DNA from 2 places in the Mesorhizobium dulcispinae genome. Region 1 is predicted to be linked to the other one. Evidence: predicted binding sites of a transcription regulator. Region 1 holds the regulator's gene; the other holds the start of a gene.
What was found. The regulator PhoB, encoded in region 1, activates phosphate uptake and scavenging genes when phosphate is short. The targets are predictions, from matches to a motif close to TGTCATNNANCTGTCAT.
Positions count from the first base shown of each region.

Region 1 (7,874 bases):
GTTCTCGGCTGCCGCGGCCAATGCCGACTGGAGCTCGCAGCCGGGCTACGGCGTCATCCTGGCCAACCAGGCAGGTGCCGCGTCCTGGCCGATGACTTCCGCCACGTGGATTCTCGTCTACAACAAGCCAGACGACGCTGCGGCCACGGCCGAGGCGCTCAAGTTCTTCGCCTGGTCCTATGCAAAGGGCGACAAGATGGCCGCTGAGCTCGACTACGTTCCGATGCCCGACAAGGTCGTGAAGAGCGTCGAGGAAATGTGGGGCAAGGACATTCTCGACAAGGACGGCAAGCCGATCTACTCCGGCATGTAATTCTTCCGGAATGAGGAGGGCGCTGCGGCGCCCTCCTGTCTTTCTTTCGAAATGCGAGAGGGCTCGATGAGTGCCGTTTCCGAAGCCGTGACTTCGTCCGCCGTGCGGACCAGAGAAGCGACGGTGCGCCGCTTCGCCTTCACCGACACGGTCTTCCGGGCGGCCACACGCGCTTCCGCCATCCTCGTGCTGGTCCTGCTCGGCGGTGTGGCGATCTCGCTGATCGCCGGCTCATGGGAAGCGCTGTCGAAGTTCGGCTTCTCCTTCCTGACCACCGAATCCTGGAACCCGGTCACCGAGAATTTCGGCGCCCTGGCGCCCATCTACGGCACCATCGTCACGTCGGCCATCGCCATTCTCATTGCCGTGCCGATCGGCATCGGCATCGCCGTCTTCCTCACCGAGCTCTGCCCGCGCCCGCTCCGACGCCCGATCGGCATCGCGGTCGAGCTGCTCGCCGGCATTCCTTCGATCATCTACGGCATCTGGGGCCTGTTCGTCTTCGCGCCCTTCCTGCAGACGACGGTGCAGCCCTTCATCATCAACCTTTTCCACGGCATACCCGGCCTTTCCAGCCTGTTTGCCGGTCCGCCCTACGGCATCGGCCTGCTGACGTCGTCGCTCATCCTTGCCATCATGGTGCTGCCGTTCATCACCTCGATCACCAAGGACGTGTTCGATACGGTGCCAGCGGTGCTGAAGGAATCGGCCTACGGCATCGGCTGCACGACCTGGGAAGTGACGCGGCGCGTGACCATCCCCTACACCCGCGTCGGCATCATGGGCGGCGTCATGCTCGGTCTCGGCCGCGCGCTCGGCGAGACTATGGCCGTCACCTTCGTCATCGGCAACGCGCACCGCATCAGCGCCTCGCTGTTTGCGCCGGGCACGACGATCTCGGCGACCATCGCCAACGAATTCACCGAGGCCGACGGCGAGCTCTATACGTCCTCGCTGGTGGCGCTCGGCCTGATCCTGTTCATCATCACCTTCATCATCCTCGCCATCGCGCGCTACATGCTGTTGCGCATCGATAGCCGCACGGGAGCATGACCGATGTCGGTAGCTATGTCGCTCCACCAGCGCCGCAAGCGCAAGAATGCCGTGATGATGGCGCTGTGCGTCATCGCGGCGGGCATCGGCCTTGCCTGGCTGGCGCTGATCCTCGGCGCGCTGATCTACAAGGGCCTGTCCGGCGTTTCGCTGGCGGTCTTTACCGAGATGACGCCGCCGCCCGGCGACGCCGGCGGCCTGCTCAACGCCATCTACGGCAGCATCGTGATGACCATCATCGGCATCGTCGTCGGCACGCCGATAGGCGTGCTCGCCGGAACCTATATGGCCGAGTACGGGCGCTTCTCGCGTCTCACCACGGTGGTGCGCTTCATCAACGACATCCTGTTGTCGGCGCCCTCGATCATCGTCGGCCTGTTCGTCTATGAGCTGTTGGTGCGGCCGATGGGGCATTTCTCGGCGATTGCCGGCGCGGTCGCGCTGTCGATCCTGGTGATCCCGGTCGTGGTGCGCACCACCGAGGACATGCTGAACCTAGTGCCCAATGCACTGCGCGAAGCCGGCACCGCGATCGGCGCGCCGCGCTGGGTGGTGATCCGCTCCGTCGCCTATCGCGCCGCACTCTCCGGCATCGTCACCGGCATATTGCTGGCGATCGCCCGCATTTCGGGCGAAACGGCGCCGCTGCTCTTCACCGCGCTCAACAATCAGTTCTGGTCGAGCAATCTCAACGCGCCGATGGCCAGCCTGCCGGTGACCATCTTCCAGTTCGCCCTAAGTCCCTACGAGGAATGGCAGCAACTGGCCTGGACGGGCGCACTCATAATCACCTTTACGGTTCTCGGGCTGAGCATTTTCGCCCGCAGCCTTACCGGACGCAGAGAGGACAGATGAAACCTATGTTGTCCACCGACCTTAACGTAGCCGAGACGGCCGTCGAGAAGGCCAAGATCGAGGTCAAGAACCTCAACTTCTACTATGGCCAGTCGAAGGCGCTGAAGGACATCAACCTGTCGCTGCCGGAGCGCAGCGTCACCGCTTTCATCGGACCGTCGGGCTGCGGGAAATCGACGCTGCTGCGCGTGCTGAACCGCATCTACGAGCTCTACCCGAAGCAGAGCGCCGAGGGTCAGGTACTGCTCGACGGCAAGAACATCCTCGACCGTTCGCAGGACCTCAACCTGCTCAGGACGAAGATCGGCATGGTGTTCCAGAAGCCGACGCCGTTCCCGATGTCGATCTACGAGAACATCGCCTTCGGCGTCAGGCTGTATGAGAAGATCAGCAAGGCCGAAATGGACAACCGGGTCGAGTCGGCACTGAAGCGCGCCGCACTTTGGAGCGAGGTCAAGGACAAGCTCAACGCCAGCGGCCAGAGCCTTTCGGGCGGCCAGCAGCAGCGGCTCTGCATCGCCCGCACGGTGGCGGTGAAGCCGGAGGTCATCCTGCTCGACGAGCCGGCATCGGCACTCGATCCGCTGTCGACCGCCAAGATCGAGGAGCTGATCGACGAATTGCAGGCCGACTACACGATCGTGATCGTCACCCACAACATGCAGCAGGCGGCGCGCGTGTCGCGGCAGACGGCGTTCATGTATCTCGGCGAGCTGGTCGAGTTCGACCGGACCGAGAAGATCTTCACCTCGCCCCGCGAGAAGCGCACGCAGGACTACATCACCGGCCGCTTCGGCTGAGTTCATACGAGGACATAACCATGGCGCATACGGTCGCTTCCTTCGACGAGGATCTGAGGCAGATCAGCCAGCTCATCCGTGACATGGGCGATCTCGCCGGCTCGATGGTCGGCGCATCGACCAAGGCCCTGCTGAACTCCGACAACGCGCTGGCGCAGCGCGTGGTTTCCGACGACGCCATCATGGACGCGCGGCAGCGCGAGCTCGACGATCGCGCCATCACGCTGATCGCCAAACGCCAGCCGATGGCCGACGACCTGCGCAGCGTGGTCGGCGCCATCCGCATGGCCGGCGACCTCGAGCGCATCGGCGACCTCGCCAAGAACATCGCCAAGCGCGTCGGTTCCGTCGGCGTCAGCGCCGCGCCACGCGACCTGTCGCACTCCATCGACTCCATGGCGCAACTGGTGCTGATCCAGGTCCAGGGCGTGATCGAGGAATACACGGCGGGCGACGCCACGGCGCTCGCCAAGCTCCGGAACGACGACGAGCGCATCGACGTCAAATACACCTCCGTCTTCCGCGAGCTCCTGACCTACATGATGGAGGATCCGCGCAACATCACGGCCTGCACCCATCTCCTGTTCTGCGCCAAGAATCTGGAGCGCATCGGCGACCACGTGACCAATATCGCCGAGAACGCCTATTATGTGCTGACCGGCACGCAATTGCCCGCGAACCGTCCGAAACAGGACGAGACGGCGATGTCGGCGCCGGCGGCCTGACAGCGAAGGTACCTGCTATATGATCGCCCCACGCATCATGGTGGTGGAGGACGAGGAGCCGCTGGGGGTGCTGCTCCGCTACAATCTCGAATCCGAGGGCTACCAGGTAGAAGTGGTGACCCGCGGCGACGAGGCTGAAATCCGCCTGCAAGAGAACGTGCCCGACCTTCTGGTGCTCGACTGGATGGTGCCGGCGGTTTCCGGCATCGAGCTTTGCCGCCGGCTGAGGATGCGGCCCGAGACCGAACGGCTGCCGATCATCATGCTAACGGCGCGCGGCGAGGAAAGCGACAGGGTGCGCGGCCTCTCGACGGGCGCCGACGATTACCTGGTCAAGCCGTTCTCGACGCCGGAATTCATGGCCCGGGTCAAGGCGCTGCTGCGCCGCGCCAAGCCGGAGGTGCTGTCCAGCGTGCTCAAGGTCGGCGACATCGTGCTCGACCGCGAATCGCACCGCGTTTACCGCAAGAAGAGCGAGATCAGGCTCGGGCCGACCGAATTCCGGCTGCTCGAATTCATGATGCGGCATCCCGGCCGGGTGTTCTCGCGCAGCCAACTGCTCGACAATGTCTGGGGCGAGACGATCTATATCGACGAGCGCACCGTGGACGTGCATGTCGGGCGCCTGCGCAAGGCGGTCAACAACGGCCGCATGCCCGATGTGATCCGCACCATCCGCGGGGCAGGGTACGCGATCAGGGAAGACTAGGTCCTCGCATCGCAACCGTCGGGATTGGCCGAGGCATCCTCAACGTCATCATCCCAGGGCGAAGCAGGAGCGAAGCTCCGTCGCGGAGACCCTGGGATCCATGCCGTGACCTCGCGCGAAGAGTAAAGGCGGCGCAAGACAGAGGTCGTTCTGCACCGCCGCAACGCTCGTATGTAACGGCATGGATCCTAGGGTCTTCGCCGCGTCGCTTCGCTCCTTGCTTCGCCCTAGGATGACGAAGCGATGGGAGTTTGGGCCACTCCAAACGATAGCGAACGCCAGATCAGGCTACGTTCTTTCCAGCAGCGCCCGCCCGCGCCTGTACGCCCGGCGCGAAGATCTCCTGATCGACGAAGGTCAGCGCGCGCATGGCGCAGCCTTCTCGGATCAGCGGCAATTCGTTCGGCTCGGTGTCGAAGGAGATCGACTGCGAGTGCTGGCCGCCGGCGGTCTGGGCGATCGCCTCGCGCAGCGATGGCTCGATCAGGTCGAAGGCGGCGGCGCTGACGCCGACCATGGCGACCGGCGCAGGGTCGATCAGCGCGAACAGGCTGCCGAGGCCGAAGCCCAGCGCCTCGCCCGCCCGGCGATAGGCCTCGCGCTCCGGGCCATCCTTCTCGCGTGCCTTGGCGGCAAGCGCGCGCATGTCGGCGTCGCCGACATCGACCGGCTCGGCGTCCTCGCTCATCTTCATGGCGCTGCGCCAGATAGCGTAGTTGCCGGCATAGGCCTCGACGCAGCCGCGGCGCCCGCAGCGGCAGAGTGCGCCGCCCGGACGGTGGATCATGTGGCCGAACTCGCCGCCGGAAGAATGCGTGCCGGTGAACAGCTCGCCCTTCAGCACCAGCCCCATGCCGATGCCGTGCGAGAGCAGGATGGCGATGAAATTGTCGCGATAGCGATCGGGGTCGCGCCATTGCAGCGCTACGGCCATCATGTTGCAGTCGTTCTCCATGGTGGCCGGAATGCCGAATTCTCTTTCCAGTATGTCGGCGAAGGGAATGTCGGTCAGCGGCGTGATCGGCGACCACAGCATGGCGCGAGCATGGGAATCTGTGATGCCCTGGATGCCCATGGCGATGCGGGCGACGCTGCGGACATCGAGGTCCGGATCCTCCAGCCGGCGCCGGACGATCGCTGTGCACTCGCCGATCAGCTCGTCGCGCGGCATGGTCAGCGTATCGAGACGCCGCTGTTCCTCGGCGATGACCTGGCCGGCATAGTCGATGACGGCGACGGAGAGGAAATTGAGCGACAGCACCACCGTCACCACCGCCGCCGCCTCCGGGTTGAGGGCGAGGCCGACCTGCGGTCGGCCGCGCTTCAGCGATGCGGTCTCGCTCGGCTTGCTCTCGGCCAGGATGCCTTCCTGGATCAGGTCCGAGGAGATCGCCGAAATGGTCGAGTGGCTGAGCCCGGTGGTCGCGGCGATCTCCGTGCGCGACGGCTGGCCGGCCCGGCGCACGGCCGAGAGCACCATGGCGCGATTGCGCCGGCGCAGGTCGTCGTGGCGGATTCCGACCGACATCTTCTCTCCCTCCCGGTCAGCGCGGCCTCTTGATAATGCATGGGCCGTCGGCGACGCGCCAGATCGGTTCGGTTGCGGACACAGCCACCGAACCGCCCTGGATTTGTTTCATTCCACTCAGCGGAAAGCGGTTCTTCGCTTCCTCCAGGCTGTTGCGGGATAGTGGCAGAAGCGGCCGGGACTGTCATTATTTATTGCGGGACTCGAAAAAAAGTTCGAGACACCTCAAAACCATCAGAATCGCAGTTGACAGCGCTTCGGCGTTCGATCAGTATTTTTTCGAGGCTCGAAAAAAAGCCTCTGTGCCGGCCTTCGGGCCAGTCTGGGTCGCGCCGCAACGGCGCAGGGAGGAAATCATGAAGAGATTCGCAGCCGCCATGCTGGCGGGTGTCGCTATGTCGTTGACGCTGGCGTCGGTCGCAGAGGCGAAGGACAAGGTGATCGGCGTTTCGTGGTCGAATTTCCAGGAAGAGCGCTGGAAGACCGACGAAGCGGCGATGAAGAAAGCCATCGAAGCTGCCGGCGACAAATACATCTCCGCCGACGCGCAGTCCAATCCGGGCAAGCAGCTGACCGACGTCGAGAGCTTGATCTCGCAAGGCGCCAACTCCCTGATCATCCTAGCGCAGGACGCCTCGGCGATCGGCCCGGCGGTGCAGAAGGCGCTCGACGAAGGCATTCCGGTGGTCGGCTACGACCGCCTGATCGAGAACAAGGACGTGTTCTACCTGACCTTCGACAACAAGGAAGTCGGCCGCATGCAGGCCCGCGAGGTGTTCAAGGTCAAGCCCGAAGGCAACTATGTCTTCATCAAGGGCTCGGGCGCCGATCCGAACGCCGATTTCCTGTTCTCGGGCTCGATGGAAGTGCTGAAGGAAGCCATCGACAGCGGCAAGGTCAAGAATGTCGGCGAGGCCTATACGGACGGCTGGCTGCCTGCCAACGCGCAGAAGAACATGGAGCAGTTCCTGACCGCCAACGACAACAAGGTCGACGCTGTCGTGGCGGCCAATGACGGCACCGCCGGCGGCGTCGTCGCGGCGCTGACGGCGCAAGGCCTGGCCGGCACCGTTCCGGTCTCCGGCCAGGACGGCGACCACGCGGCGCTCAACCGCATCGCGCTCGGCACGCAGACGGTGTCGGTGTGGAAGGACGCGCGCGAGCTCGGCAAGAACGCCGCCGAGATCGCCTCGCAGCTCGCCGACGGCAAGAAGATGGCCGACATCGCCGGCGCCAAGGACTTCACGACGCCCGGCGGCAACACCGTCAAGTCGCTGTTCCTGACCCCGGTCGCGATCACCAAGGACAATCTCAACGTCGTCATCGACGCCGGCTGGATCAAGAAGGACGAGGTCTGCGCCGGCGTTGCCGCCGGCAGCGTCGCGGTCTGCAACTGATCCGGCCGACGTCTGTTCAAATCCTGACGCCGCGGCCCAAGGCCGCGGCGTTTCTCAAAAAGCGCTTCCCGCTCAGATGAAGCGGGAAACCGCTGGAGCAGTTCACCGCCTGGCAAGATCGCCGAACTGCCCCGACCGTTTGTTTCCACGCAATTCCCCGCGGAAGACCGTTACGCGCTTCCTGGAATTGCCCTAGCATCGTGGTCCGGCATCCGCGCCAGACGGCAAGCCGGTGGGAGGAGATCATGACCGATACGACCTCTGATACGCCGGCCAATCCGGCCGCGGATCGTGCGCGTGCTTCCGAACTCAGCGCCGTCGGCCGGTTCCTCAAGGCGACCGAACTCGACACGCGCATGCTCGGCATGGTCGGCGCGCTGCTGATCATCTGGATCGGCCTGCACGTCATCTCGAGCCTGCGGCTCGGCGTCAATCCGCTCGATTTCGACAGCCGCACGTTCCTGACGCCGCGCAACCTGTGGAACCTGTCGGTG
Region 1 covers NZ_JAVIIY010000003.1:544,713-552,586, reverse strand. Annotated here, with positions in the region: gene pstS (phosphate ABC transporter substrate-binding protein PstS) at 1-313, shown strand, start outside; gene pstC (phosphate ABC transporter permease subunit PstC) at 380-1,366, shown strand; gene pstA (phosphate ABC transporter permease PstA) at 1,370-2,221, shown strand; gene pstB (phosphate ABC transporter ATP-binding protein PstB) at 2,218-3,021, shown strand; gene phoU (phosphate signaling complex protein PhoU) at 3,042-3,746, shown strand; gene phoB (phosphate regulon transcriptional regulator PhoB) at 3,766-4,455, shown strand; gene RFN30_RS10580 (ROK family transcriptional regulator) at 4,739-5,983, opposite strand; gene xylF (D-xylose ABC transporter substrate-binding protein) at 6,340-7,380, shown strand; gene RFN30_RS10570 (sugar ABC transporter permease) at 7,626-7,874, shown strand, end outside.

Region 2 (7,874 bases), on a different contig from region 1:
CCTGGTCGAGAAGCTTCTTCAAGCGGCCTGCAAGGGCCTCGGCCTGGTCGGCCGAAAGGCGGCCGATATGGACGTGGACGACGCTCAGCCGGTCATTGCCGGTTTCTCCCTTGACGGAGCCGCCGTCGCCGAGGATCTCCTCGACGCCGCTCTTGCCGTGCCGCACGACGATGACCGGATGGGTGACCAGCAGCGGCTCGCCGGCGGTCTCGGTGATCTCGCCGAGGATGGAATCGAACAGGAACGGCATGTTGTCGTTGACGACGGTGATGACCGTCATGGGCCGGCCCTGGCGCGTCACCCCGGAATCCACGTCGATGGCGATGATGCAATCGCCCTTTTTGTGCCTGGCGACCGCGCGGCCGGCGAGATCGGCGGCGCGCTCGAGGTCGGCGACGTCATAGGCGGCGATGTCTTCGGCCGGCGTGCGGGCCAGAAGATAGTCGGCGAGCCTGCCGGGCTTTTCGCCCGCCTTTGCCGCGCCTCCTTTTGCCGGACTGGTCTTTTTCGGCTGGCTTGCGGTTTTCAGGCTGGCCATGATGCGAAGTCCCTCCCGTCACATGCTTTTGCGGCTATGGTAGCAGAAGAGCGCCATTTGGCGACAAAGGTTTGACGACGCTTTAAGAAAATCGAACCGACGCTCACCCCTGGGAGGAGACCGGACATGACCGACAGGATTACGGCGCTCGACCTCGCCCCGGCGGAGTTCAGCGAAGCGACGAAAGCCTATTTCGCCAAATGCGAGGAGAAGCTCGGCCTCGTGCCCAACGTGCTTCTGGCCTACGCCTTCGACGAGAAGAAGCTGCGCGCCTTCACCGACATGTATAACGACCTGATGCTGGGCGAGTCCGGGCTGTCGAAGCTGGAGCGCGAGATGATCGCGGTCGCCGTCTCCTCGATCAACCACTGCTACTACTGCCTGACCGCGCATGGCGCGGCGGTGCGTCAGCTGTCGGGCGAGCCTGCGCTGGGCGAGATGATGGCGATGAACTTCCGCGCCGCCGACCTGTCCGAGCGGCAGAAGGCGATGCTGGAATTCGCGGTCAAGCTGACGGAGGAGCCGGCCAAGATCGTCGAGGCCGACCGCGCCGCGTTGCGACAGGCGGGTTTCAGCGATCGCGACATCTGGGACATCGCTTCGACCGCCGCCTTCTTCAACATGTCGAACCGCGTGGCCGCAGCGGTCGACATGCGGCCGAACGACGAATACCACGCCATGGCGCGGTGACGGCTGCCGACGTCTTAATATATTAGCTAATCTGCATTCTCGATTGCCTGTTTTCCGTTTTGGGCCGATGATCAAGGATTGCGGCGTAGCCGCATATCAACGATTGCGGCGTGGCCGCATGCCGGTTCGACGCCGCCGACAAGGGAGGAGAACATGGCGAAATTTCTCTATGTCTATCATGGCTCCGGCAAGATGCCGACCGAGGAAGCCGAGCGCAAAGCGGCGATGGATGCCTGGACCGGCTGGTACGACAAGCTGGGCTCCGCTGTCGTCGACGGCGGCAATCCGGTCGGCATGTCGAAGACGGTGATGCCGGGCGGCACGGTCGAGAACAATGGCGGCAGCAATCCGACCGCCGGCTACACGATCGTCGAGGCGAAGGATATCGACGATGCCGTCGCCAAGGCCAGGGATTGCCCGATCCTGATGAACCCAGCCTTCAGCGTCGAGATCGCGCCGATCATCGAGATGATGTAGGGCTCGCGCCGCGATGGCCGCAGCCACTCTGTGGCGAGGAAAGGCGAGACGACATATTGGCCTTGCCTGCCCTCCGCCGCGCGGCTAGAAGAGCCGACCCTTCATCCATTTCGAGCTTCACTTTGCCTCAGTAACCGCCGGTCTCGTCTACTCCCCGAAGCACCGCAGGCGCAGCTTTGGCGGCACCTGCATCATTTCACGTGTTCTTCAGGCGGCGGTTTCGAGACCGGTTTGGCATTGCTGAATCGCCGTCGCGCGTAATCCGCCGACGCCTGACTTCCAACATCGCAGCCTTTCGCCACGCCGTGCCCGCATGGGCATGATCCCGAAAATTGGTATCCGATTTTTCGGCAAAGATCATGCTCAGACAAAGAGGGCTCTCGGACATCGCCGGCCTGACGGACTTCCCGACGGGAAGGGCTTACCGGCATGTCTGGACTTTTGCGTATCCGCTGGGCGATCGCGCCCGCAATCGCGCCTCGACCTCTCATCAACTGCAATCGTTGCGGCGGAATCAGATCCTATCGATGCAGCGAAAAATTCCGTGTCAACGCCAACGGCAAGCGTATCGACGCCTGGCTGATCTATCGCTGCACAGGGTGCGACAATTCCTGGAATTTCACCATTTTTGAGCGCTGCAATCGTCGCGATATCGAACCGAAGCTGCTGGCGGCGCTCGAAAGCAACGACCCGGCGCTCGCGCGACGTCATGCGTTCGATGCCACCGCACTACGGAGCCGGATCGGACGGATCGAGGAATTTCCCGACGTTGCGGTCCGAAAGGAGCTGCTGGACGGAGGGCCTGATTGCGCCGCCGCGCTTTGGGTCGAGCTGCGGCTCGACGCCGCGACACCCTTGCGGCTTGACGGTCTGCTTGCTGGAGAGCTCGGCATCTCCCGGTCGAGGTTGCAGGCCTGGGATGACCGGCGGTTGCTCGTCGTCGAGCCGGACGGCGCCAGGGCTCTGCGCAGGCCGGCACGCGACGGCATGGCGATCCGCATCGACCTTGGCGGCGAAGCCGATCGCGAAGCCGTCGTCTCGGCCGCGTGCGGCTGAAATGAAAAGGGAGGGAGCACTGCTCCCTCCCTTGATCCTGTTCGCGACAAAACTTACGCGGCGCCCATCACCTTGGCCGCCTTCTCGAAGCGCTTGCGCTCGTTCGGGTCGAGGTAGAGCTTCCTGAGCCGAATGGTCTTCGGCGTCACCTCGACCAGCTCGTCGTCCTGGATCCAAGCCAGCGCCCGCTCCAGCGTCATGCGGACCGGCGGCGTCAGCTTCACCGCCTCGTCCTTGCCGGCGGCGCGAATGTTGGTGAGCTTCTTGCCCTTCAGCACGTTCACTTCGAGGTCGTTGTCCCGGCTATGGATGCCGATGATCATGCCCTGATAGACCTTGACGCCCGGATCGATGATCATCGGGCCGCGGTCTTCCAGGTTCCACATCGCATAGGCGACGGACTCGCCCTGCTCGTTGGAGATCAGCACGCCATTGGTGCGGCCGGGCAATTCGCCCTTATAGGGCTCATAGGCATAAAACAGCCGGTTCATCACGGCGGTGCCGCGCGTGTCGGTCAACAGTTCCGACTGGTAGCCGATCAGGCCGCGCGTCGGCGCGTGGAAGACGAGGCGCTGGCGGTTGCCGCCGGAAGGGCGCAGCTCGACCATCTCGGCCTTGCGCTCCGACATTTTCTGCACGACGACGCCGGCATGCTCTTCGTCGACGTCGATGACAACTTCCTCGACAGGCTCCAGCAATTCGCCGTTCTCGCCCTTCTGCATGACGACGCGCGGGCGCGACACCGCGATCTCGAAGCCTTCGCGGCGCATCGTCTCGATCAGCACCGCAAGCTGCAATTCGCCGCGGCCGGAGACGAAGAAGGAGTCCTTCTCCGCCGATTCCTCGATCTTAAGCGCCACATTGCCTTCGGCCTCGCGCAGCAGGCGGTCGCGTATGACGCGGCTGGTCACCTTGTCGCCCTCGGTGCCGGCGAGCGGGCTGTCGTTGACGAGGAAGGACATGGTCACCGTCGGCGGATCGATCGGCTGCGCGTGCAGCGGCTCGGTCACGCTCGGGTCGCAGAAAGTGTCGGCGACGGTACCCTTCGACAGGCCGGCGATGGCGACGATGTCGCCCGCCTGCGCTTCCTCGATCGGCTGGCGCTCGAGGCCGCGGAAGGCGAGGATCTTCGAGATACGTCCGGTCTCGATCTGGGTGCCGTCATGATGCAGCACCTTGACCGCCTGGTTGGGCTTCAGCGAACCGGACTCGATGCGGCCGGTGATGATGCGGCCGAGGAACGGATTGGCCTCCAGGATAGTGCCGATCATGCGGAACGGACCGGGATGCACCGTCGGCGCCGGCACATGCTTGACGACGAGATCGAACAGCGGCGCCAGGCCCTGGTCCTTCGGACCTTCCGGGTTCTCCGACACCCAGCCGTCGCGGCCGGAACCGTAGAGGATCGGGAAATCGAGCTGCTCGTCGGTGGCGTCGAGCGCGGCGAACAGGTCGAACACCTCGTTGACCACTTCGATGTGGCGGGCGTCCGGGCGGTCGATCTTGTTGATGACGACGATCGGCCGCAGGCCCACCTTGAGCGCCTTGCCGACGACGAACTTGGTCTGCGGCATCGGGCCTTCGGCGGCATCGACGAGCACGATAGCTGAATCCACCATCGACAGGATGCGCTCGACCTCGCCGCCGAAATCGGCGTGTCCGGGCGTGTCGACGATATTGATGCGGGTGCCCTTCCAGTCGACCGAGGTTGCCTTGGCGAGGATGGTGATGCCGCGTTCCTTTTCGAGGTCGTTGGAGTCCATGGCGCGCTCGGCGACGCGCTGGTTGTCACGGAAGGCGCCGGACTGTTTCAGGAGCTGGTCGACGAGCGTGGTTTTCCCATGGTCGACATGCGCGATGATCGCGATATTGCGGAGGTTCATTGTCTGGTCTCGGGAGCGTTGCAGGCAGCAGGCCCAAAAGCGCCGCCTTTTTCGGTTGCGCGGCTCATACAAGGTTTTTCGCAATTGCGAAAGGGGAGGCCCCACCCCAAATACATGGTCACTGATTCTTAAACGTCTTGGTGTGAAATGATTCCGTTAACCAAGGCGGAACCTTTGAGGGGCCGGGCAGTTCGATGTTCATGACCGATCAGATGTCCAGATTGCGTCCGGTTTTAGCGTGGGCAGCGCTTGGCGTGCTGCTTGCGGCCGGTGTGGCGCAGTCGGCGACGGCGCTGAGAGAAGCTGACCCGATCTCGCCGCCTGACGCCAAAACCGCGCAGCAGATGTTCGCCGACGCCCCTGACGGTGTCGACCCGATCGTCACCGGCCCGATCAGCGCCGCCTTCAAGCAGCGGCAGAAGGCGGCCAATTGCGACAGCGCCGTCTGGCCGAATATTCCCGCGGTTTGCTACCCGGATTGACGCCCTGCAGTCTTAGGAACGCGGCAAACGTAGCGATCCTTCCCACCCCCCTCTGGCCTGCCGGCCATCTCCCCCGCAAGGGGGGAGATCAGATGTCGCGTCGCCTTTCGCCAATCTCAAACGTCAAAAAGGGGCGCCAAGGCAGAAGCAGCCAATCTCCCCCCTTGCGGGGGAGATGTCCGGCAGGACAGAGGGGGGTGCTGTCCCGCCGACTTATCCAGATTACGCCGACCGCACCGGATCGAGCGTCACCTTGTAGAGTTCGTTGTCGTCGCGATCCATCAACCGCACGGTGAGCTGCTCGGTGGCGCCGGAAATATCGACCAGCCCGAAGAACTGCAGCCCGGCCGAAGGCGGCAGGTTCTGGCCCTGCTCGGCGGTCGGCGCCTTGATGAACTTCAGCTCCGGGCCGAACGTCATGTCGAAAGCGTTCGGACCGAAGGTGCCGGCGTGGATCGGGCCGGAGACGAATTCCCAGAACGGATTGAAATCCTGGAACTGCGCCTTGTCGGGGTTGTAGTAGTGCGCCGCCGTGTAGTGGACGTCGGCTGTGAGCCAAACCGTGTTGGTGATGCCGGCGTTCTTGATGTAGCGCAGCAGATCGGCGAATTCGAGCTCGCGGCCCTTCGGCGCGCCATTGTCGCCATTGCTGACCGCCTCGGCGCCGGCCTTCTTGGCCGCGTCGTCCCAGACGACGAGGCCGAGCGGCATGTCGGCGGCGATGATCTTCCAGGTCGCCTTGGAATTCGCCAGTTCCCGCTTCAGCCACTTGGTCTGCTGCTCGCCGAGCATGCGCGACTTCGGCGTCAGCGCCTCTTCCATGTCCGGGCCGTTCGGGCCGCGATAGGAGCGCATGTCGAGGAAGAAGACGTCGAGCAGCGGCCCGTGAGCGATCTTGCGGTAGACGCGGCCCGGCTCCGACGGCTCGTAACGGATCGTCGTCATCTCATGGAAGGCGCGCGCCGCGCGGGCCGCCAGAACGTGGATCGACTTTTCCTTGTAACGGTCGTCCGCGCTCAGATTCTTCGAATCCGACCAGTTGTTCAGCACCTCGTGGTCGTCCCACTGGTAGAAGGTCGGGCAGATGGCGCTAAGCGCGAGCACATGCTTGTCCATCATGTTGTATTTCCACTGGTCGCGGTACTCGTCCAGTGTCTCGGCGACCTTGCGCTTGCCGTCGATCATGACGACGTTCTTCCACTTGCCGCCGCCGGGCAGGTCGACCTCGTCCTTCATGGCGCCATCGGCATAGATCGTGTCGCCGGAATGGAGGAAGAAGTCCGGCGTGTGCCTGGCGATGGTGGAGTAGGTCTTCATGCCGGTCTCGTCGATGCCCCAGCCCTGGCCGGCGGTGTCGCCAGACCAGGCGAAGCGCACGTCGCGCTTCGAGGCCGGCGCGGTGCGGAAACGGCCGACGATCGGCTCGGAGACGGCGTTGATGTCGGAAAGATCGGCAGCGGTCATGCGGTAGAAGATGTCCTGGTCGGCGGCGAGGTCGGTGAGCAGCCGCTTTACCGTGTAGTCGCTGGCGGGCGAGGTATCGAGCGGCGCGAGCTTGACCGCATCGGCGAAGCTTTCCGTCGTCGACACTTCATACATCACGCGCGCCGGGCGGTCGGTGCGGGTCCAGACCATGCCGGAAGTGGCGTCGACATCGCCGGACTGGACGCCATGGGTGAAGGCCGGGCGCTGACTTGCGCGGGAATAGTAGGGCAGCGCGAGACCGGAGGCGCCGACAAGGCCAAAGGCGCTGGCTGAGGTGACGAAAGCGCGGCGGGTCAACGAGAGCTTGTTCATGGCTGTCTCCGGGATGGCGTGGAACGAGACCGCCAAGCTCTCGCCTCAATGTTTCAGGCGCATATCGGAACCATGAAGTTTTGATAACAGTGAACAGATGATCTCCCCCCTCGAGGGGGAGATGTCGCCTTAGGCGACAGAGGGGGTCGTCTCGCGTGGAGCGCCAACCCTCTTCGCCTGTGGTAAGGGGTCCAGCCCGGTCGGACCGACCCCCTCTGGCCGCTATGCGGCCATCTCCCCCTCAAGGGGGGAGATCAGCGCTCTCAAGCCGCCTGCGGCTCCGGCTCGAAAGCCGGCTTGCTGGTGTTGATCAGCAGCGAGATACAGGCCGCGGCGATGCCGGTCATGCCCGCGATGAGGAAGGCGAGCTCGTAATTGCCCTGCAGCTCGCGCATCGTACCGCCGAAGGCAGCAGCCGCTGCCGCGCCCACCTGGTGGCCGGCGACGATCCAGCCAAAGACGATCGGCCCGCTGCGGTCGCCGAAGGCTTCATTGGCAAGCCTCAGCGTCGGCGGCACGGTGGCGATCCAGTCGAGCCCGTAGAGCACGGCGAAGATGATCAGGCTGACCGCCGAGAAGCCGGAATAAGGCAGGTAGATCAGCGACAGGCCGCGCACGGCATAGTAGACGCCGAGCAGCTTGCGCGGATCGAAGCGGTCGGTGAGCCAGCCGGACAACGTCGTGCCGATCAGGTCGAAGATGCCCATCATCGACAAGAGGCCGGCCGCCTGCACCTCGCCGATGCCCATGTCGCCGCAGAAGGCGATGAGATGCGTGCCGACGAGGCCGTTGGTGGTGAAGCCGCAGACGAAGAAGGTCGCGAACAGATACCAGAACACCCTGGTGCCCGCGGCACGGCGCAGCGTGGAGAGCGTATGCGCCAGGAAATTGCCCTGCGCGGCCGGCGACACCGGCGGCATGTCGCCGGCATCGGCGCCATAACGCACCTGG
Region 2 covers NZ_JAVIIY010000004.1:221,848-229,721, reverse strand. Annotated here, with positions in the region: gene RFN30_RS12080 (NAD-glutamate dehydrogenase) at 1-538, opposite strand, end outside; gene RFN30_RS12075 (peroxidase-related enzyme) at 665-1,228, shown strand; gene RFN30_RS12070 (YciI family protein) at 1,382-1,705, shown strand; gene RFN30_RS12065 (DUF1062 domain-containing protein) at 2,135-2,761, shown strand; gene typA (translational GTPase TypA) at 2,815-4,644, opposite strand; gene RFN30_RS12055 (hypothetical protein) at 4,857-5,126, shown strand; gene RFN30_RS12050 (alkaline phosphatase D family protein) at 5,349-6,923, opposite strand; gene RFN30_RS12045 (MFS transporter) at 7,187-7,874, opposite strand, start outside.
Region 2: the regulator PhoB is predicted to act here: its motif matches at 6,996-7,012, upstream of RFN30_RS12050 (alkaline phosphatase D family protein).